4 regions of the Bradyrhizobium sp. 26S5 genome follow, and region 3 is predicted to be linked to each of the others. Evidence: riboswitches for the same ligand, from Rfam matches in the RefSeq annotation. Region 3 holds a riboswitch; each other region holds the start of a gene.
What was found. A riboswitch is a leader RNA that binds a small molecule or an ion and turns the genes downstream of it on or off. The one in region 3 is predicted to bind cobalamin.
Positions count from the first base shown of each region.

Region 1: linked by a shared signal. The riboswitch ahead of metE (5-methyltetrahydropteroyltriglutamate--homocysteine S-methyltransferase) and the one ahead of V5279_RS16050 (DUF1636 domain-containing protein) in region 3 are both predicted to bind cobalamin.
Region 2: linked by a shared signal. The riboswitch ahead of V5279_RS22370 (ribonucleoside-diphosphate reductase subunit alpha) and the one ahead of V5279_RS16050 (DUF1636 domain-containing protein) in region 3 are both predicted to bind cobalamin.
Region 4: linked by a shared signal. The riboswitch ahead of metE (5-methyltetrahydropteroyltriglutamate--homocysteine S-methyltransferase) and the one ahead of V5279_RS16050 (DUF1636 domain-containing protein) in region 3 are both predicted to bind cobalamin.

Region 1 is NZ_CP145948.1:4,814,778-4,820,167, reverse strand. It holds gene prpC (bifunctional 2-methylcitrate synthase/citrate synthase) at 1-820, shown strand, start outside; gene prpB (methylisocitrate lyase) at 831-1,766, shown strand; cobalamin riboswitch at 1,944-2,145, shown strand; gene metE (5-methyltetrahydropteroyltriglutamate--homocysteine S-methyltransferase) at 2,249-4,594, shown strand; gene V5279_RS22320 (hypothetical protein) at 4,654-4,851, shown strand; gene V5279_RS22315 (aromatic ring-hydroxylating dioxygenase subunit alpha) at 4,859-5,390, shown strand, end outside.
Region 2 is NZ_CP145948.1:4,824,514-4,829,903, forward strand. It holds gene V5279_RS22355 (DUF3526 domain-containing protein) at 1-339, shown strand, start outside; gene V5279_RS22360 (PepSY domain-containing protein) at 479-1,906, shown strand; gene V5279_RS22365 (hypothetical protein) at 1,981-2,469, shown strand; cobalamin riboswitch at 2,697-2,913, shown strand; gene V5279_RS22370 (ribonucleoside-diphosphate reductase subunit alpha) at 3,034-5,390, shown strand, end outside.
Region 3 is NZ_CP145948.1:3,480,475-3,485,864, forward strand. It holds gene V5279_RS16040 (cobyric acid synthase) at 1-991, opposite strand, end outside; gene cobO (cob(I)yrinic acid a,c-diamide adenosyltransferase) at 1,003-1,656, opposite strand; cobalamin riboswitch at 1,693-1,904, shown strand; gene V5279_RS16050 (DUF1636 domain-containing protein) at 1,998-2,372, shown strand; gene cobW (cobalamin biosynthesis protein CobW) at 2,369-3,403, shown strand; gene cobN (cobaltochelatase subunit CobN) at 3,403-5,390, shown strand, end outside.
Region 4 is NZ_CP145948.1:1,515,940-1,521,329, forward strand. It holds partial or broken gene metE (5-methyltetrahydropteroyltriglutamate--homocysteine S-methyltransferase) at 266-2,599, opposite strand; cobalamin riboswitch at 2,701-2,897, opposite strand; partial or broken gene V5279_RS07180 (helix-turn-helix domain-containing protein) at 3,798-3,989, shown strand; gene V5279_RS07185 (group II intron maturase-specific domain-containing protein) at 3,994-4,608, shown strand; partial or broken gene V5279_RS07190 (IS630 family transposase) at 4,687-5,180, shown strand; partial or broken gene V5279_RS07195 (IS30 family transposase) at 5,203-5,390, shown strand, end outside.

The sequences.
Region 1 (5,390 bases), 1.3 Mb from region 3:
CCACAACACGCCAGGCGCGCGCGACATCGCCGATCGCCTGATGGCCTCGCTCGGCTCGATGTTGCTGTACTGGCACCACTACGCCCACAACGGCCGCCGTATCGAGGTCGAGACCGACGACGATTCGATCGGGGCGCACGTCCTGCACCTGCTGCACGGCAAGCCGCCGTCAGCTTCGCATGAACGCGCGATGCACACCTCGCTCAATCTCTATGCCGAGCACGAATTCAACGCTTCGACCTTCACGGCGCGCTCGATCGCCGGTACCGGCGCGGACCTGTATTCGGCGGTAACCGGCGCGATCGGTGCGTTGCGTGGGCCGAAGCATGGCGGCGCCAACGAAGTCGCCTTCGAGGTCCAGAAGCGCTACGCCACCCCCAACGAAGCCGAAGCGGACATCCGCCGCCGGATCGAGGCCAAGGAAGTCGTGATCGGGTTCGGGCACCCCGTCTATACGATCTCCGATCCCCGCAACAAGGTGATCAAGCAGGTCGCCCGTGACCTCAGCGTCGAGGCCGGCAGCATACGCATGTTCGAGATTGCCGATCGCATCGAGACCGTGATGGCCAACGCGAAGCGGATGTTCGCCAACCTCGACTGGTTCAGCGCGGTCTCCTACCACGCGATGGGTGTGCCGACCGCGATGTTCACGCCGCTGTTCGTGATCTCACGCACTTCGGGTTGGGCGGCTCACGTCATCGAACAGCGGATCGACAACAAGATCATCCGGCCGGCCGCCAACTATGTCGGCCCCGAGAACCGCAGCTATGTCCCGCTGGAGGCGCGCGACTTGCCGCCTGCATCGGTCCGTGCGGCGTAAGGAGAAACACGTGCCCTATCTCGTCGCAGAAGAACTTCCGCGTGAAACCGCCGGCAGCCGCTTTCGCGCGTTGCTGAGGCGCCCGGGCATTCTTCGCCTGCCCGGCACCCACAACGGCATGTCGGCCATTCAGGCCAAGACGGCGGGTTTCGAGGGGCTGTATCTCTCGGGTGCGGCCATGACGGCGTCGATGGGATTGCCCGACCTCGGAATCATCACCGTAGACGAAGTCGCGTTCTTCATCCGCCAGATCGCCCGTGCGTCGGGTCTGCCGCTGCTGGTGGACGGCGATACCGGCTATGGCGAAGCCCTCAACGTCATGCACATGGTGCGCGTCTTCGAGGAAGCCGGTGCCGGCGCGGTCCATATCGAAGATCAGCTCCTCCCCAAGAAGTGCGGCCACCTCAACGACAAGAAGCTGGCGGATGCGCACGACATGGCGGCCAAGGTGGCCGCTGCCGCCAAGGCGCGGCGTGATCTCGTCATTCTTGCGCGAACCGATGCGGCCGCGAGCGAAGGGCTCGATGGTGCGGTCGCCCGGGCCAAGCTCTATATGGAGGCCGGTGCAGACGCGATTTTCCCGGAGGCGCTCAATACGGCCGAGATGTTCCGCGCGTTCGCCAAGCGGATGCCGGGCGTCCCCCTGCTCGCCAACATGACCGAGTTCGGCAAGACGCCCTTCTTCACCGCTTCCGAATTCGAGGAGATGGGCTATTCGATGGTGATCTGGCCGGTGTCGTCGCTTCGGATCGCCAACAAGGCGCAGGAACAGCTTTACGCCGCGATCGCGCGTGACGGCGGCACGCACAAGGCAGTCGATCGGATGCAGACGCGAGCGGAACTATACGCAACGATTGGACTGCACAATTACGAGGCCCTCGATGCTTCCATCGTCCAGACCATTATTCCCGAAGGCATGCCGCAGCGGGTCGCGGGCTCTAGATAGCCCTTCTTTCCGACGCTGTTCGCTCCGGGACACCAACCAGCACCGGCGCCGTCAGGGCCGCGAACCGATTGAAATCGGAACCCAATTCTAGGGGTTTGAGGACAAGCCGGTAACGGGCGATTGAGCAATACCAAGGTGTTTCCAGTCACGGTCATTGACTGCGGCCGGACTTGACCTTAACTCCAGTGCTGTCGTGGTTCTGCGGGCTCGTTTGGCCCGGAGCTAAGAGGGAAGCCGGTTGAAAGCCGGCGCTGCCCCCGCAACTGTAAGCGGTGAGTTGTTGTCCAACAAAGTCACTGAGGCCCGCGAGGGTCTTGGGAAGACCGGACAACAGCACTGACCCGTGAGCCAGGAGACCTGCCTCGACAACAGAACGTACTCGGGCGGGGTGTCTCGGTGGTGCGGTTGCGACCCCGCGCGCCACCTTTTGCCCGGAGTCCAGACGTGTCACGTGGCCCACGCCCCCAACATCGGGGTAAGCCATGTCTATTTCTTCACTTCCCGTCGCAACACTTGGAACACCGCGTATAGGACCGCGCCGCGAACTCAAGTTGGCGCTCGAAAGCTTCTGGTCCGGCAAATCCAGCGAGCGGGCGCTGCGTGAAACGGCCGTCGGCCTGCGCGCCGCCAACTGGGCCCGCCAAAAGTCCCTCGGCGTTAGCGTCATCCCGTCTAATGATTTTTCATTCTACGACCAGGTGCTCGACACCAGCGTGATGGTCGGCGCCATTCCGGAAGTGTACGGCTGGAAAGGCGGCGATGTGTCGCTGGCGACCTATTTCGCGATGGCCCGCGGCGCGCAGGGCTCCGAACACGATGAAAGCTGCGGTCATGCGCATCACGCGCACGGCTCTTCACACGGCGTGCCTGCGCAGGAAATGACCAAGTGGTTCGATACCAATTACCACTACATGGTGCCCGAATTCAGCGCTGGCCAGATCTTCAAGCTATCCTCCTCCAAGGCGGTCGATGAATATCGGGAGGCCAAGGCGCTCGGCTACAAAACCCGGCCCGTCCTGCTCGGACCGGTGACCTTCCTCAGGCTTGGCAAGAGCAAGGACGCGGCGCTGAACCCGCTATCGCTGCTGCCAGTCCTGCTGCCGGTTTACGTCAAGGTTTTGCAGCAACTCGTCGCCGAAGGCTGCGAATGGGTGCAGATCGACGAACCGTGCCTGGTGCTGGACGCAGACCGCGAGACCCAGGGCGCGCTTCAAATGACTTACGCGCTCTTGGCGGAAATGGTGCCGGGCCTGAAGATCATGCTCGCCAGCTATTTCGGCAGCCTGGGCGACAACGCCGATACCGCGCTATCGCTGCCGGTCGCCGGACTTCACATCGACCTTGTGCGCGCGCCGGAGCAACTCGACAAGATCGTCAGCGCCGCACCGAAGGGAATGACCCTGTCGCTCGGTGCGATCGACGGGCGCAATATCTGGCGCTCCAACCTTTCCGCCTTGCTGAAGCGGCTGGAACCGGCGGTCGCGAAGCTCGGCCTGGACCGGGTGCAGATCGCGCCCTCCTGTTCGCTGCTGCATGTCCCGATCGACCTCGAACAGGAAACCAGCCTCGATCCGGACGTGAAGAGCTGGCTTGCCTTCTCGGTGCAGAAGATCGCCGAACTGGCCACGCTGGGCACGGCGCTCGCCGGCGGCCGGGACAAGGTCGCCGACGCGCTGGCAGCATCGGACGCCGCGGCTCGCTCGCGCGAGACGTCGCCGAAGATTCACAATGCCGACGTGGCGAAGCGGATGATGGCGATCGACGACGCCATGCGCCGGCGCCAGAACGTCTTCACGAAGCGATCTGGATTGCAGCGCGCGCGGTTCGGGCTGCCAGCGTTCCCAACCACGACGATCGGCTCGTTCCCGCAGACCACGGAAGTCCGCAATGCGCGGGCCGCCCATGGCAAGGGCGCGATGAGCGATGCGCAGTACGAGCAATTCCTCAAGGAAGAAACCGCCCGCGCCGTACGTTGGCAGGAGGAAATTGGCCTCGACGTGCTGGTGCATGGCGAATTCGAGCGCAACGACATGGTGCAGTATTTCGGCGAGCAATTGTCGGGCTTCACCTTCACCAAGCACGGCTGGGTCCAGTCGTACGGCTCACGTTATGTCCGCCCGCCGATCCTTTTCGGGGATGTTTCCCGCCCCAAGCCGATGACGGTCGAATGGTGGCGTTACGCGCAGTCGCTGACCCAGAAGCCAATGAAGGCCATGCTCACCGGACCGGTGACCATCCTGAACTGGTCGTTCGTCCGCGACGACATTCCGCGCAGCGAGGCGTGCCGGCAGATCGCGCTCGCGATCCGCGACGAAGTGACTGACCTCGAAAAGGCCGGTGCCAAGATGATCCAGATCGACGAGGCTGCCCTGCGCGAGGGCCTGCCGCTGCGGAAGTCGGAATGGAAAACCTATCTCGACTGGGCCGTCGAAAGCTTCCGCATCTGCTCGACCGGCGTGACCGACGAGACCCAGATCCACACCCACATGTGCTACTCGGAGTTCAATGACATCATTGACGCGATTGGCGCCATGGATGCGGACGTGATCTCGATCGAGACGTCGCGTTCCAAGATGGAACTGCTGGACGCTTTCAAGACCTACAAGTATCCGAACGAGATCGGGCCCGGCGTCTACGACATCCATTCGCCCCGCGTTCCGGAGGTCAGCGAAATGGCCGAGCTGCTCTCGCTCGCGCGCAAGCGGCTGACCGACTCCCAGCTCTGGATCAATCCGGATTGCGGCCTAAAAACCCGCAAATGGGAAGAGGTGCGCCCTGCCCTCGTCAACATGGTGGCGGCCGCACGCGAAATGCGGCACGCCTCCTGAGGCATGCTCCCGGAGCGCGCGGATACATCGCGCGCTCCATCATTTCATTGAGGTCATCGATGCGCTTCTGGATCGAATGTACGCGACACGAGACGAACAAGCCCGTCCACATCAACATCGCCCTTGTCGGCAGCATGTGGCATGACGGCGAGCGAACCATCCTCGCCTTCGTCGGCGGCGACGCCGAGCGTGTCGAAGTCACCCAGACACCCGAGCAGATCATGACCATGCACCTCGGGCCGACAGGAGCCGCTTGATCAGGCAATGACAGTTGGAAATCTCAGCGTTGAGGCGACCGCATCCCGCTCGCATTCCGACCTCCGAAAAGTCGGATCCCATCCGGATTATTGGTATCCAATCGCGTGGTCGCATGAACTAAAGCCCGGCAGGACTTTCGCTGGGCATTTTGCAGGCGAGCCCATCGTGCTGGTTCGCCCGGTCGAAGGCGATGTGTTTGCGCTGGAAGACCGGTGCGCGCACCGTCAGGTGCCGCTCTCGAAAGGTACCGTTGATGGCTGCACCGTACGCTGCTGCTATCACGGCTGGCGCTACGACGGCTCGGGCCAATGCGTCGATGTCCCCTATCTCGGCGAGGGCAAGCTGCCCAACGGCGTCAGGTCGTATCCCTGCTTCGAGAGCAATGGCATCATTTTCGTCTGGCCGGGCACCGCGCCGGCGGCCGATCCGCTCGCACAGATCGGGCACGCTGCCGAGCCGGGGTACAAGAGCCGCCGGTTCGGCAAGATTGTCCGCTGCCACTACACGTTCATGCACGAGAACCTGATGGACATGAACC
Region 2 (5,390 bases), 1.3 Mb from region 3:
CAAGACCTGGTCGACAAGATCGGCTTTTTGTCGCCTGCGATTCTAGTCAACGAAGGGCTCAACGGGGTAGCAGGCACTGACTCGCGCCGCTTTCTCGCTTTTAAAAATCAGACGGAAGAATTTCATAACGTGTGGCGAAAATATTTCGTGCCTCTAATCGCTAACGACCGCGCGACGACGGTCGGTGATGTGGAATCTCTTCCCCGCTGGAAGTGGCGCGAGATATCAGCCGACGAAAACAACCACCGCATCTGGTCGAAGATCGGGTTGATGCTGGTGCTCCTAGCCGGGCTGGCCTGGGCAACCGTTTTCGGCGTGTCCCGCGGCTCCATTGTCTAAGCATTTCAGAAAAAACTAGTGTGTAAACCACCAAACTTTAATCTAACCGGTATTTCGAAACTCACGGCACATCCGGTTACTGCCGGAAGCCTTACGCACCTATGAAGCATCCGCTGCCTTCAAAGGGAGAGACTTCGGCATGCTGAGCGCGATTGTCCTGCTCCATCGTTGGTTGGGGTTCGCGTTCGCACTTTTGTTTGCGATGTGGTTCGCGACGGGAATGGTGATGCACTTCGTGCCATTTCCGTCGTTGAAGGAAGCGGACCGGTTCGCGGGCCTCTCTCCGATCGACGCCAAGAACTTGATCGGGCCGGCCGACGCCATCAAGGCCGCCGGCGTCGCCGATGTGTTGCGTGTACGGTTGGTTCAGCGGTCGGACGGTCCAGTCTACATTGTCTCCGGCCGATCGGCCGCGAGGTCAGTGAATGCAATCGATGCGAAGGATGCCGCGATCGTATCGCCTGACGCTGCGCGGGCCGTCGTCGATCGGTATGCCCGCAACCGCGGGATGACGGCACCATCCCTATCGGTCAGCCTTAACGACTACGATCAGTGGTCCGTGCCGAACGGTTTCGATCGCTATCGGCCGCTGTTTCGCGTCGCGCTCGGCAACGCCGACGGCGATGAACTCTACGTGGCCTGGAACACCGGCGAGGTGGTGCTGGTCACGAACTCCCGCGAGCGGCTATGGAATTACGCGGGCAGTGTGTTGCACTGGATTTATCCAACGGTTCTGCGGCGAAATTGGGCTGCATGGGATTGGGTGGTCTGGACGGCATCGTTTCTGGCGTCGATCGCCGCCTTGCTTGGCGCGATCCTGGGTATCGCACGTCTGAAGCGGCGGCAGGGCCACCTGACGACGCCGTATCGCGGCTGGCACGCCTTACATCATGTCGTCGGACTGGCAGCAGCCGTTTTCCTGCTCACGTGGATCGTCAGCGGATGGCTTTCGATGGATCATGGACGGCTATTTTCGCGCGGGCAATTGACTGACGCTGAAGCGGCGGTAGCGGTCACCGGGGTCGACATTGCGGGCCTGGCATCGTCAATTTGGCCCCCGGTCTCGCCAGGTGCACGTGAAGTCGAGTGGTTCGCATTTGGCGGACAGCAGTTTCGGCGCGACCGCGTGGCGCTCGACAAACAGATGCTGGTTCGGTCGGGCGTAGCGGCATCTGATCCGACCGGCCTTCTGGGTGCGGACGATGTCACCGGCCTGATGTCGCGCTTGGCGCCTGGATGCGGCGCGCCGGGGGCCGTGCCGGCCGACGACGCCTATGAGGCTGCATCACAACTCCCTTCGGCGCCTGTCTATCGTACGATATGCGGCGACGTCTGGTTCGATGTCGACAGCGTCAACGGCATGGTGTTGCAGCGCCTGGACTCCTCGCGTCGCGCGTATCGCTGGGCTTACCAAGCGCTTCACACGCTTGAGTTTCCGGTTCTCGTGCAGCACCCGGCAACCCGTACGCTGATCGTCGTCGGGCTTTGTACGCTGGGCTTCCTTTTTTCGATCACGGGAATTCTAATTGGCTGGCGAAGATTACTGCTGTCTCTATCCCGATCGTGAAACTATGATTTTCATTACCTTTGTGTCGTGGGGTATTGACCGTGGGGACTGTCCGCTCAATCGAGAGTCAATATTTGGACGTTACACACGAGGGCGAAGCGATCTCTGTGCGCTTTGTTCCGAATACTGATCTGACCGTGGGCTCGCATCGCCGCGCTAGTCAATCGATCAGGTTGGTCAGGACGCAACTGAAGCGGTTTGCCGACGCGGTCGAGACAAAGGATGGAGGGGTCACCGCGCATTTCTTGATGGCCGACATGAACGCCGTTTCGGATTTCATCTCGCGCATCGACGAAAAACTCGATCGCCTCCGCAACGAGAAGATCACGATCAAAATGTTGGAAGAGATCCTGCTTCTCACTCCGCTTGAGCGTCAACGCTGGACGAAAGACGGTCGCCTTCCGGCTGCTGGCAATTCCTACATCGATCGCGGCCAGAAAATTCGGCTGTGGACCTATTCACCCGATGTAGTCGCACGGCTTTGGAAAAACCCGGAGATCATCGAGAACTGGCGGAAGGCGGATCTTGCGAGTGGGTCCGCCTCGGCAGGTCAGTCCGATTGAATTGAGAATCAGGCTTGCGCATCGACGTGGTCGAGAACGTCTCTATCGGGCTCCGACAGAATCGGTGCAGTCTCATCAGCGCCTTTTCCCGTCTCGTTCCGTAGGAACACGGAAGTTCAAACGGTCCCCAATGTGGATAACGGGGCCAAGTTGTCTTCGAACTGTCTTGCGAGGCGGTTTTTTGCGTAAAGGCATTAACCGCCCATTGACACTTCGGGACGAATATCACCACATATAGCTGTCATGGTTCCACCGGATCGCAAGATTTGGTGACTAAGAGGGAAGTCGGTGAATCGCACGTGCTGCGAGATTCCGGCGCTGCCCCCGCAACTGTAAGCAGTGAGTCACTCCCGATTTAAGTCACTGGTGCGCCGTGCGCATTGGGAAGACAGGGCGTGGCGATGACCTGCGAGCCAGGAGACCTGCCGTGACATCAGAACGTCCACGGGCGGGGTGTCCGGCGGTTGCTCGTTTGCCATGCCCGGCGTTCGCCGGCCATGCGATCTGGCGCCTGTCGCAAATCCAGCCCCCATAACAACTGCATTTCTACCACGGGGCCTGCCGATGTCTTTGTCTCTCGATCGCGAACTGGCGAAAGCCACTCCAGTCATTCAGTTGCGTCCAGATTCACATGCCGCGCCGGAAGCCGAGCTTCCGATGCAGGTGATCCGCCGCAACGGGACGGTGTCGCGCTTCGACGCCAGCAAGATTTCGGTCGCGATGACCAAGGCGTTCCTCGCGGTCGAGGGCCACACCGCAGCAGCCTCCCGTCGCGTCCATGAAGTGGTCGAGCAGTTGACGGCGGAAGTCGTCACCGCGCTGTCGCGCCGCATGAGCGAAGGCCGTACCTTCCATATCGAGGACGTGCAGGATCAGGTCGAACTGGCCTTGATGCGCAGCGAGCACCACAAGGTGGCGCGCGCCTACGTGCTGTACCGCGACGAGCGCACCCGGCAGCGTGCCGAGCAGGAGGCCGTCAAGCCGCAGGCCGGTCCGCAATTCAACGTCACGCTCGCCAACGGCAGCAAGGTGCCGCTGGACAATGCGCGGCTTGCTCTGATCGCCAACGAAGCCTGCGCCGGCCTCGAAGGCGTCGACGCCGCCGCCGTGCTCGCCGAAACCCATCGCAATCTCTACGACGGCATCAGCCAGGACGAACTTGCGCTTGCGTCCGTGATGGCCGCCCGTACTCTGGTAGAGCAGGAGCCGAATTACGCCTATGTCAGCGCGCGCCTGCTGCTCGACAAGCTGCGCACCGAAGTGCTGTCCTATGTCGAAGGCACGCCGGCCAACGCCTCGCAGGCCGACATGGCGACGCGCTATGCCGAGTATTTTCCGGCCTATATCAGGACCGGCATCAAGGCCGAACTGCTCGACGCTGACCTCGCACGATTCGATCTGCCCCAGCTTGCGGCGGCGCTGAAGCCGGAGCGCGACCTGTCGTTCCAGTTCCTTGGCCTGCAAACGCTCTACGACCGCTATTTCCTGCACGAGCGCGGCAACCGCATCGAACTGCCGCAGGCATTCTTCATGCGCGTCGCGATGGGCCTTGCCGTGCGCGAGATCGACCGCGAGGCGCGCGCCATCGAGTTCTACAATCTGCTGTCATCGTTCGACTTCATGGCCTCGACGCCAACGCTGTTCAACTCCGGTACGCTGCGGCCGCAGCTTTCGTCGTGCTTCCTCACCACCGTGGCCGATGATCTCGATGGCATCTTCAAGTCGGTCAAGGACAACGCGCTGCTGGCGAAGTATTCCGGCGGCCTCGGCAACGACTGGACCCGCGTGCGCGGTCTGGGCGCCCACATCAAGGGGACCAATGGCGAGAGCCAGGGCGTGGTGCCGTTCCTCAAGGTCGCCAACGACACCGCGATCGCCGTCAACCAGGGTGGCAAACGCAAGGGCGCAGTCTGTGCCTATCTTGAGACCTGGCACATCGACATCGAGGAATTCCTCGACCTGCGCAAGAACACCGGCGACGACCGCCGGCGCACCCACGACATGAACACCGCCAACTGGGTGCCCGACCTGTTCATGCAGCGCGTCGCCGCCGACGGCGAATGGACGCTGTTCTCGCCGGACGAGACGCCCGATCTGCACGACCTCTACGGCAAGCCGTTCGCGGAACGCTATGCGTTCTACGAAGCCAAGGCGGCGAGGGGTGAGATCCGCGTGTTCAAGCAGGTCCGCGCCACCGACCTCTGGCGCAAGATGCTGACCATGTTGTTCGAGACCGGCCATCCCTGGATCACGTTCAAGGACCCCTGCAACCTGCGTTCGCCGCAGCGCCATGCCGGCGTCATCCACTCGTCGAACCTCTGTACCGAGATCACGCTCAACACGTCCGACGACGAGACCGCGGTCTGCAACCTTGGTTCGATCAACCTGCTCAACCACATCAAGGACGGGGCGCTCGACGAGATCAGGCTGAAGAACACGACGATGACGGCGATGCGGATACTCGACAATGTCATCGACATCAACTTCTACACCATTCCGGAAGCGCGCCGTTCCAACCTGCGTCACCGTCCGGTCGGCCTCGGCCTGATGGGTTTTCAGGATGCCTTGCAGGCGATGCGGATCGCGATCGCGTCCGATGCGGCGGTGGCGTTCGCCGACACCAGCATGGAAGCGATCTCGTACTACGCGATCTCGGCTTCGGTGAATCTTGCTGCCGAGCGCGGCAAGTATCCGTCGTTCGAGGGATCGCTGTGGAGCCAGGGCATCCTGCCGATCGACTCGATCGAACTGTTGGCCGACGCCCGCGGTGGCCTCGACATGGACCGCTCCAGCACCCGCGACTGGGCCAGCCTGCGTGCCCGCGTCCGGACCATCGGCATGCGCAATTCCAACGTGATGGCGATCGCGCCGACCGCGACGATTTCCAACATCTGCGGCGTCGCGCAGTCGATCGAGCCCGG
Region 3 (5,390 bases):
AGAGGCCAAGGACATGACCGCCGCGGCGATGATGCGCCACGAGATCGATGTCCCAGCCCTGCGCGCGCAGGAAGGCGAGGTCGCCGCGGGTCGATTTCGAGCCGGGCAGGATGACGAGCTTCGCATCACCCGGGATGGCTTCGCCCGGCCGTACCATCACGAGATCGACGCCGGGCTCGAGCTTCAGCGGATCGAGATCGTCGAAATTGGCGATCCGCGACAGCGCAAGGAAGGCGATCTTGCACTGGCCGGGCTTGCGCGCCTCGCCGAGCCCGAGCGCGTCTTCGGCCGGAAGCTCGCCGGCGCGGACGAACCAGGGCAGCACGCCAAAGCCGCGCCATGCGGTGCGGGATTCGATCAGGCGGTAGCCGTCGTCGAACAGCGTCGGATCGCCTCGGAACTTGTTGATGACAAAGCCCTGGATCATCGCGGCATCCTCGGGATCGATCACCGCCTGGATACCGACGAGCTGTGCGATGACGCCGCCGCGGTCGATGTCGCCGACCAGCACCACGGGGACGTCAGCTTTGCGTGCAAAGCCCATATTGGCGATATCGGACTTACGCAGATTGACCTCGGCGGGGCTGCCGGCGCCTTCGACCAGCACCAGATCGGCGCGATCCTTCAACCGCCCAAAACTCTCCAGCACCGCGCCCATCAGCGACGGTTTCATAGCGGAATATTCGCGCGCGCGTGCGGTCGCGATCCGTTTGCCGTGCACGATGATCTGGGCGCCGACATCGCTCTCCGGCTTCAGCAGCACCGGGTTCATGTCGGTGTGCGGCTCGACACCGGCGGCGAGCGCCTGCAGGGCCTGCGCACGTCCGATCTCGCCGCCGTCGATGGTCACAGCCGCGTTGTTGGACATGTTCTGCGGTTTGAAAGGCAGCACGCGCAGGCCGCGCCGACTGGCAGCGCGCGCCAGGCCCGCGACGATGAGCGACTTGCCCACGTCCGAACCGGCTCCCTGGATCATCAATGCACGCGCCATGGCGATAACAGTCAGAACTCGACGCCCGGCTGGGCCTTGATGCCGGAGCGGAACGGATGTTTCACCAGCGTCATCTCGGTGACGAGATCGGCGATCTCGATCAGCTCCTCCTTGGCGTTGCGCCCGGTGAGCACGACATGCGTCATCGGCGGCTTTGACGTGGTCAGGAACTCGACGACATCGGCGATGGCGAGATAGTCATAGCGCAGCGCGATGTTGATCTCGTCGAGCACAACCATGCGCAAGCTCGGGTCTGCGATCAGCTGCTTGGCCTTTTCCCAGCCGGCCTGGGCCGCCGCGATGTCGCGCGCGCGATCCTGCGTCTCCCAGGTAAAGCCTTCGCCCATCGCGTGGAATTGGCAGAGTTCGCCGAAATGCCCGGTGAGCAGGCGGCGCTCGCCGGTATCCCAGGCGCCCTTGATGAACTGCACCACCGCGCAGGGAAAGCCATGCGCCACACAGCGCACGATCATGCCGAAGGCCGAAGAGGATTTTCCCTTGCCGGCGCCGGTATGAACGATGATCAGACCCCTTTCACCGCTCTTGGTCGCCATGATCTTGTCGCGCGCGACCTTTTTCTTCGCCATCTTGGTCGCGTGGCGCGCATCCAGCGAAACCTCGCTGCTGCCGACCTCGTCTTCGGCGCCGTTTTCTTCAGAAATCATGACATTCCTTCGGCTTGACAAGTTCGAGCCACGGACGAATGGTGGGCCCGCGTTGGTTCCTGTCCTACGACAGGCGAAGAGGGAATGCGATAGGGCTCAAGGTGGGCCTGAAAAGCAGCCGCCCCCGCGACCGTGACCGGAGAGATGCCCAAAAGCCACTGATTCCTTGTCGAGAATCGGGAAGGTGGGCATCGAGGGAGAAATCCTGCTCCGCAAGCCGGGAGACCTGCCAACGCAACGTGTAGTGAGACCGGCGGACGGGGTGTTCCGCGACGGGGAACGAACCCATTCACATCGGTTCGTGTGCCTCTTCGCCTCCCGCTGTCAATCCAGGATGGGCGATGAGCGTTACACTTCATGTCTGCATCACCTGCCGCGCCGGCCAGACGCTGGCGGAAGGTGAGATCGCGCCCGGTGCGCGCCTGCATGCCGCGCTTGTTGAGGCCGGCGTGCCCGATGACGTCAATCTTGTTCCCGTCGAATGCCTCTCGGCTTGCAGCCAGGGCTGCTCGGTCGCGCTCAGCGCGCCGGGGCGGTGGTCCTATGTCTACGGCCGCCTGTCCGCTGATAATGCCAGGGATGTGATCGCCGGTGCCTCCGCCTATGCGGCCGCGCCTGACGGCATCGTGCCGTGGCGCAGCCGTCCGGAAATCTTCCGCAAGCAATCGCTCGCCCGCATTCCACCCCTTGCCGTCGTCCCGGAGGCCGCAGAATGAACACGCTCGCCAAAATTCCGGTCACGGTCGTGACCGGATTTCTCGGGTCCGGCAAGACGACGCTGATCCAGCATCTGATCCGCAATGCCAATGGCAAGAAGCTCGCGGTGCTGGTCAACGAATTCGGCAGCGAAGGCGTCGACGGCGAGATTCTGAAGTCGTGCGCCGACGCCAATTGCCCGACCGAGAACATCGTCGAACTCGCCAATGGCTGCATCTGCTGCACCGTCGCCGACGATTTCATCCCGGCGATGGAGCAACTGCTGGCGCGACGCGTGAGGCCCGATCACATCGTGATCGAGACGTCAGGTTTGGCGCTGCCGAAGCCGCTGCTGAAGGCGTTCGACTGGCCGGAAATCCGCTCGCGGATCACGGTCGATGGCGTGATCGCGCTGGCCGATGCGGAAGCGGTCGCGGCCGGCCGCTTTGCGCCGGATCCCGCAGCAGTCGATGCACAGCGTGCGGCCGACGACAATCTCGACCACGAGACGCCGCTGTCCGAAGTGTTCGAGGACCAGATCGCCTGTGCCGATATCGTGCTGCTGACCAAGGCCGATCTCGCCGGAGCGGAAGGGATCAAGGCGGCCAAAGCGGTGATTGCCGCTGAAATGCCGCGCGAGGTTCCGATGTTGCCGATCGTCGACGGCGCCGTCGATGCGCGCGTGATCCTGGGGCTCGAGGCCGCGGCAGAGGATGATCTCGCGTCGCGGCCGTCGCACCACGATGGCGAGGACGAGCACGAGCACAATGATTTCAACTCCGTGGTGATCGATCTTCCCGAGGTTTCGGATGTCGAGGCACTCGTGGCTTCGATCAAGGGGCTGGCCCGCGAGCAGAACGTGCTGCGCGCCAAGGGCTATATCGCAGTCGAAGGCAAGCCAATGCGGCTGCTCGTGCAGTCCGTCGGCGAACGCGTGCGGCATCAGTTCGACATGCCCTGGGGCACACGGCCGCGGCAGTCGAAGCTGGTCGTGATCGGCGAGCACGGCGACATCAGTGAAGCTGCGATCAGGGCGCGACTAGGTGTCTGATGCACGTCGTCTTCCGCGAGAGCCGCGGCCTTGAGGAGACCGCGACACCAAGGGACCTCGGCCAGGATCCGGCCGATCTCGTGGTGTTGTCGTTTTCCGACAGCGATCTCGCTGCCTTCGCGGCCGGCTGGCGGCGGGGCCGCGCCGCGCTGCCGTCGCTGCGGCTCGCCAATCTCGCGGAGCTGCGCCACCCGCTGTCGGTCGATACCTATATCGAGCGGACGCTGTCGCACGCGCGCGGCATCCTGGTGCGGCTGATCGGCGGTGAGCCCTATTGGTCCTACGGGCTGGCCGCGGTGCATCGCCTGGCAAAGGAGCGCGATATCGCCCTGGTGGTGTTGCCGGCGGATGGCCGCGACGATCTGCGGCTGGACGAATTTTCCACGCTGCCGGTCTCGACGCTGCGGCGACTTAAGGTGCTGTGCGACAAGGGGGGGCCTGTCGCCGCCCAGGCCGTGATCGCGCAAGTGGCGCTGGCGTCAGGGCTCTATGCCGGGCCTGTCGTCGGCGAGATCGATCTGCCGGAGATCGGCGTCTACGATCCGCGGCGCGGTGTTGTCGCAGCGTTGCCGGCATCGGGTGGCCGGCCGCGGGCACTCGTGACCTTCTATCGCTCCTATCTCGCGGCCGGCGACACCGCGCCGGTCGATGCCTTGGTCGAGGCGCTACGCGAGAAAGGTTTTGACGCCTACGGCGTGTTCGTCGCCTCGTTGAAGGCCGCAGGCGTGGCCGATTGGCTGCGCGCTCAGTTCGCGCAATGCCCTCCAGCCGCCATCGTCAATGCGACCGCATTCTCCGCGGCCGGCGATGACGGCACCACGCCGTTCGATGCCGCTTCATGTCCGGTGTTCCAGGTCGCCTTGTCGACGGCGCGGCGCGAGGATTGGGCCGAGTCGCTCCGCGGTCTGTCGCCCGGCGATCTCGCGATGCATGTGGTGTTGCCGGAGGTTGACGGCCGCCTGTTTGCGGGCGTGGTGAGCTTCAAGTCGGCGAGCGAGCGCGATCCCGATCTGCAATTCGCGCATCTTGCGCATCGGCCGGATGCCGGGCGCGTCGCAGCAATTGCCGCCCGCGTGGCAGCCTGGCATCGGCTTGCCGACAAGCCCGCGCAGGAGAAGCAACTCGCGCTCGTGCTGTCGAACTATCCGGGCCGTCCGCACCAGATCGCGCATGCCGTCGGCCTCGATGCGCTTGCCTCGGTCGAGGCGTTGCGGGCCGATCTCGCGGCCGCGGGCTTTGATCTCGAGCCGGTGGCGTTGCTGGGCGATGCGCTCTTGCACCGGAAACTGACATGGGACGTGGCCGGGTATCGCGCGGCCATCTCCGGCCTTCCGTCACAGCTCCAGGACGACCTCGCGCGTGCATGGGGCGCGCCGGAGGACGATCCCGATTGTCGTGACGGCGAATTTCAATTCGCGGCAATCCAGTGCGGCAAGTCGATCATCGCCGTTCAGCCGGAGCGCGGTGATATCGGCCATCGCGATGCCGACTATCACGATCTGTCGCGCACGCCGCGTCATGCCTATGTCGCGTTCTATCTGTGGCTCAGGCAGCAGGGCATCGATGCCGTCGTGCACATGGGCGCGCACGGCACACTGGAATGGTTGCCCGGCAAGTCGGTCGCGCTGTCGTCCGCGTGCTGGCCCGAGGCGCTGATCGGTGATCTGCCCGTCATCTATCCCTTCATCGTCAACGATCCCGGCGAGGCGGCGCAGGCCAAGCGGCGGATCGGCGCCTTGACGATCGGTCATCTGCCGCCGCCGCTCGCGCTGGCGGCGGTGCCGGAAGGCTTGCGCAGGCTCGAGCGCTTACTCGATGAATATTCGACTGCGGACGGTCTCGATCCGGCACGGCGGCAGCGCCTGATTGCCGATATCCGCGAGGAAGCGCGGCTGGCCGGGCTGGAGGACGATCTTGGTCTCGCTGCGTCGGTCTCCGCGGCCGAGGCGATTCCGCAGATCGACCGCTTCGTCTGCGATCTCAAGGA
Region 4 (5,390 bases), 2.0 Mb from region 3:
GGCATAATTGAGTTACGATCATCCTGTGCCTTAACTGGGACTTAGATTTTCGGCGAATGTCCTCGCCGAGATCGATCCGTCGGCCGTGCTCCCTCTGCCGATGGAAGTGGCCGCGATGCCTAGCAGCGTCGCTCCTCCCAGACTCGACTTCCGCCCGGCCGCTAAACGCGGCCGGGCCTTTTGTATTCACCAAGGCTCTCCCGGGACTATCGAGATCTCCTTAAGCCGATCAGCTCGACGAAAGACCTGACCAAGGATCAATGGCCTATTGGAGCGGTGCAGCGCGCAGTTCGCGGGCCGCAGCGACCATGTTGACAAGTGCCGGGCGAACCTCCTCCCATTTGCGTGTCTTCAAGCCACAGTCCGGATTGACCCAGAGCTGCGACCGCTGCAGCCGCTTCAGAGCCAAGGCCATGAGCTCCTTCATCTCGCCGGTCTCGGGAACGCGTGGGGAATGAATGTCGTACACGCCTGGCCAATTTGGTTCGGATAGTTGTAGTTCCTGAACGCGTCGAGCAGTTCCATCTTCGAGCGCGAAGTCTCAATCGAGATGACATCTGCGTCCATTGCAGCAATCGCATGGATGATGTCGTTGAATTCTGAGTAACACACGTGGGTATGAATCTGAGTTTGTTCGGCGACGCCCGATGAGCAGATGCGGAAGCAATCTCCAGCCCACTCGAGGTAAACGGTCCACTGCGCACTACGCAATGGCAAGCCTTCGCGTAGTGCAGCCTCATCGATCTGGATCATGGAAGCACCCGCATTCTCGAGATCGCCGACTTCATCTCGAATTGCGAGCGCAATCTGACGGCAGACTTCGCTTCGGGGAATATCCTCGCGAACAAACGACCAGTTCAAGATCGTTACTGGTCCGGTCAACATCGCCTTCATCGGCCTTTTGGTTAGCGACTGCGCATAGCGCCACCAGTCCACCGTGATCGGCTTCGGCCGTGAGACATCTCCAAACAGGATCGGCGGCCGGACACAGCGCGAGCCATAGGATTGCACCCAACCGTTTTTGGTAAATGCGAAGCCGGAGAGTTGCTCGCCGAAGTACTGCACCATGTCATTGCGCTCAAACTCGCCATGGACGAGCACGTCCAGACCGATGTCTTCCTGCCAACGTACGGCGCGCGCCGTCTCTTCCTTGAGGAACTTGTCGTATTGCTCGTCGCTCATCGCGCCTCGCGCATGCGCCGCCCGGGTATTACGGACCTCTGAGGTCTGAGGAAACGATCCGATCGTCGTGGTCGAGAACGCTGGAAGCCCGAAGCGCTTGCGTTGGATCTCGGCCCGACTGGCAAATGGGCTGGCCCGCCGGCGCATGGCCTGGTTGATCGCACTCAGCCGGACAACGACATTGGCATCTCGGATCTTCGGCGACGTCCCGCGGACGGCTGCGGCACACTCCGATTCCGCAAGAGCTTTCGCAACATTCTGGTCGCCTGCGAGTGCCCGCGCCAAGGTCGCAAGCTCACGCATCTTCTGAACCGAGAAAGCAAGCCAGCTCTTGACGTCGGAGGCGAGCCCGGTCTCGAGTTCAACATCGACCGGCACATGAAGCAGCGAGCAGGATGGGGCGATCTGTACGCGGTCCTTACCAAGCTTCGCAATCGCGGGATCCAGTCGCTGGCGGAGCGCCGACAAATTCGATCGCCAAACATTCCGACCGTCTATGACGCCGAGCGACATGACGAGGTCACTCGCCGCTCGCAATGATCTGGCTCAATAACTCTGGCGCGCGAACCAGATCGACGTGCAGCCCGGCAACAGGCAGGCGCAGGGCAGCGTCCAGATTGTCGCAGAGGCCACCGAAATAGCTTGCAACCATGATCTTGATGGCCGGCCCTTCCTTTGCGAGCCGGCCATAAGCATGTACCAAGGATTTTCGCGAACTCTCATCCAGAACAAGGACTAGGCAAGGTTCGTCGAATTGACCCCAATTTGCCCCGCGTTTGGCCAATTCCTTCAAAAGCTCAATATAGACCGGTATCAGGTCATCTAGCAGTGACAGTGGCTGGAACGCAAGATCGGCACTCTTGCCAAGCTTCAAGAATGTAACCGGCCCGATCAGGACAGGGCGCGTCTGAAAGCCAAGGGCCTTGGCTTCCTCGTACTCCTCGATTGGTTTGCGAGAGGATAGTCTGAAAGTCTGCCCCGGGTGAAATTCCGGGACCATGTAATGGTAGTTGGTGTCGAACCATTTGGTCATCTCCTGCGCGGGTGCGCCATATCCACGCGACGGGTGACCGCAACTCCCATCCTGACCGTCGCATTGTGCCCCGCGTGCCATGGCGAAGTATGTCTTGAGCGAAATGGATCCGGCATTCGTCTCGTAGACTTCTGGGATGGCACCAACCATGACACTGGTGTCGAGCACCTGGTCGTACAGCGAGAAATCGTTCGATGGGATCACGGTGACACCGAGAGACCTCTGGCGAGCCCAATTTGCGGCACGTAGGCCAGCTGCATCCTCGAGCAACTGCTGTTCGGCGATTTTTCCGGCCCAGTAACTTTCGAGCGCAACCTTGAGCTCTCGCCTTGGACCGATGCGTGGCGTTCCGAGTGTGGCAACCGGAAGAGAGAGAAGAGACATAGCGTTAACCCCATATTGGTGGCAAAGGCCATGGCGGACGCAGGCAGAAGAAGCCGCGCGAGCGACCGCTGCTTGGCGCACCACCGGGACACCCGCCGGTGGACGAAGATAGTGGCGGGGCAGGTCTCCTGGCTCGCGGCTCTGCGCTGCTGTCCGGTCTTCCCGAAACCGTCAGGCTTCAGTGCCTTCGTTGGACAGCTCGCCACTCACAGTTGCGGGGACAGCGCCGGAATTGACACCGGCTTCCCTCTTAGCTCCGGCCTAATGAGACCGGAGAACCTCGACACCTTCAATTATCGGCAAAAGGGATATTCCGTCAACCTCGCGTCATGTTGCGATCTGCTAATGTGCCTAGCGGCATGCCCACCGTTCATACTCGATGCAGAAGTCGCTCTACAATCACGGACATCGGATGACATCCCGAAAGTCCCTCCGCGTGGGCAGCGACAAATCCGAATACGCCGCCTTTGCACCGAGGACCACTTGGTCGAACAGACGGCTTTCATGCAAGCTGGCCCCGGTTCATCAAGCACGGCGCGCTGCGCTGCCTTCTCCAAGCAATCAACGATCCACCGAATAAGATAGCATACGCGGCGCGAGGTGGTTCTGTGATGCCAGCCATTTCTGGTAGGCGTCACTCGGACACTTTTTGGCGATACTGCCCAGGCAAGCATATCAACCAAACCAAGGAGACCGGCTCGCAATGAAAATGGCTGTTTGGAGTGCCCTCGGTGTCTTTGCTGTTGCCGTCTCGGCGGTCGGCTTGTTCGGGTTGATGGTAAGACCGCTCTTGAGTAACACCGCTCGACAGTTTCTCTCGAAACTATTGATCGGCTCAGGCCGAGGCTAGCACGGCTCGGCGTCCTCTACCTGCTTGAGGAGGACAGGACTTGCGTCGAAGCCGCATCTTCCGGTCGATTGAAGAGCACGATATGCGCCGGCCGACACGAGCGATCGCGCATGCCGGCGAGTGAATGCTACCATCTTGCCCGCCTGCTTAAAGCGTGCACTTCGGCGGCGTCTGTTCCAAACGCCCGGCGCTGATGGGCGGTTTCGTATCGTTGTGGGCCCTTGAGTGCCAAGCACATCTGCCTGGCGCTGCAACTAGAGCATTTCATTGCTTAACTGAATCGGAGGGGATTCCGGTTTTTGGCGGTTTGTGATTCAAGATGCTGACTGGATTGGAGGCCAGCATCGCATGACCCGACCTCTTTCCCTGGACCTTCGCGAGCGTGTGGTGGCGTCGGTTTTAGCGGGCGAGAGCTGCCGATCTGTGGCGGAGCGGTTTGGTGTTGCGGTCTCGTCGGTTGTGAAGTGGTCACAGCGGCAGCGGGCGACCGGCTCGGTTGCGCCTGGCAACATGGGCGGTCACCGCAAGCCCGTGCTTGATCTGGATGGCGCGGACACATCCCGACCTCCCTTGGTGTCGGTATGCCGACGACGGACTGGTGCACTGCCGGACCGAGCAAGAAGCAGAGGCCATTAGGGCGGAGCTTCAAGCGAGGTTGGAGGTGTGCGGACTTCAGATGCACCCGACAAAGACGCAGATCGTCTATTGCATGGACAACAGGCGTCGGCGAACGTATCAGAGGGTCAAGTTTGACTTTCTCGGATATCAGTTCAGGCCGCGGCAGGTGGCAACGTCACAGCGGAAGGAATTCTTTTGTGGATACACCCCGGCGGTCAGTCCGACAGCTTTGAAGGCCATGCGAGCAACGATCCGAAGCTTGCACATTCCCCGGCAAACGCCGGGGACGCTGGCTGAGCTTGCCCAACAGATCAATCCGCTCCTCCGGGGGTGGATAGGTTATTATGGTCGGTTCAGCCGTTCAGCGCTGTTCTCTCTGGTCGACTACGTCAATCAGAAGCTGAAGGCGTGGATCATGCGAAAGTACAAGCGCTTCCGGCTCCACAAAACCGGTGCTTCGCTGTTCTTGCGAAAGCTGGCTCGGAATAACGCGGAGCTGTTCGTACACTGGCAGTTCTTCGGAACGACCACGTTCACCTGACGGGAGCGGTGTGAACCGAGAGGTTCACGCACCGTTCTGCGAGAGGCCGGGGGTGAAAATCCCCGGCCTACTCACCCTTGGATCAAGACCAGCATGGCCCCTTTGCGGGGCTGGGGCCCCAAGGGCGCACGCCTGCGCGGCTTCGCCCCGCACGGTCACTGGCGTACCCTCACATTCCTCGGCGCGCTCCGCCATGACCAACTCACGGCACCCTGCGTCTTCGACGGCCCGGTCAACGGCGAATGCTTCTGCGCTTATGTGAAGCACCTTCTCCTGCCAACCCTGCGCGAAGGCGACATCGTCATTCTCGACGAGCTCGGAAGCCACAAGTCGAAAGCTGTCAGGCAGATGATCCAGGCTGCTGGCGCCAGGCTCTGGTACCTGCCGCCATACTCGCCCGACCTCAACCCGATCGAACAGGCCTTCTCCAAGATCAAACACTGGATGCGGCAGGCTCAGAGGCGCACCGTCGAAGACACTTGGCGCCAAATCGGTCACCTCGTTCAGGACATCCAGCCTCGCGAATGCCAAACTACTTCGCAAACACCGGTTATGCTTCAGTCAAAATGTGAAACGCTCTAGGGTGTTGTGGCGATGGGACAATGTTATGGCCAGCTCAGCCTTGAAGAGCGCGTTGAGATTTACCGCCTGCATGCAGGCGGTAAATCTCGAAACGATATTGCGTCTGCGCTTGACCGCGCGACGTCGACGATAAGTCGGGAGCTGAAGCGCAACTCGCGGCCTACCAAGGTCTGGAGGGGCGGTTACGAACCTGTCCGGGC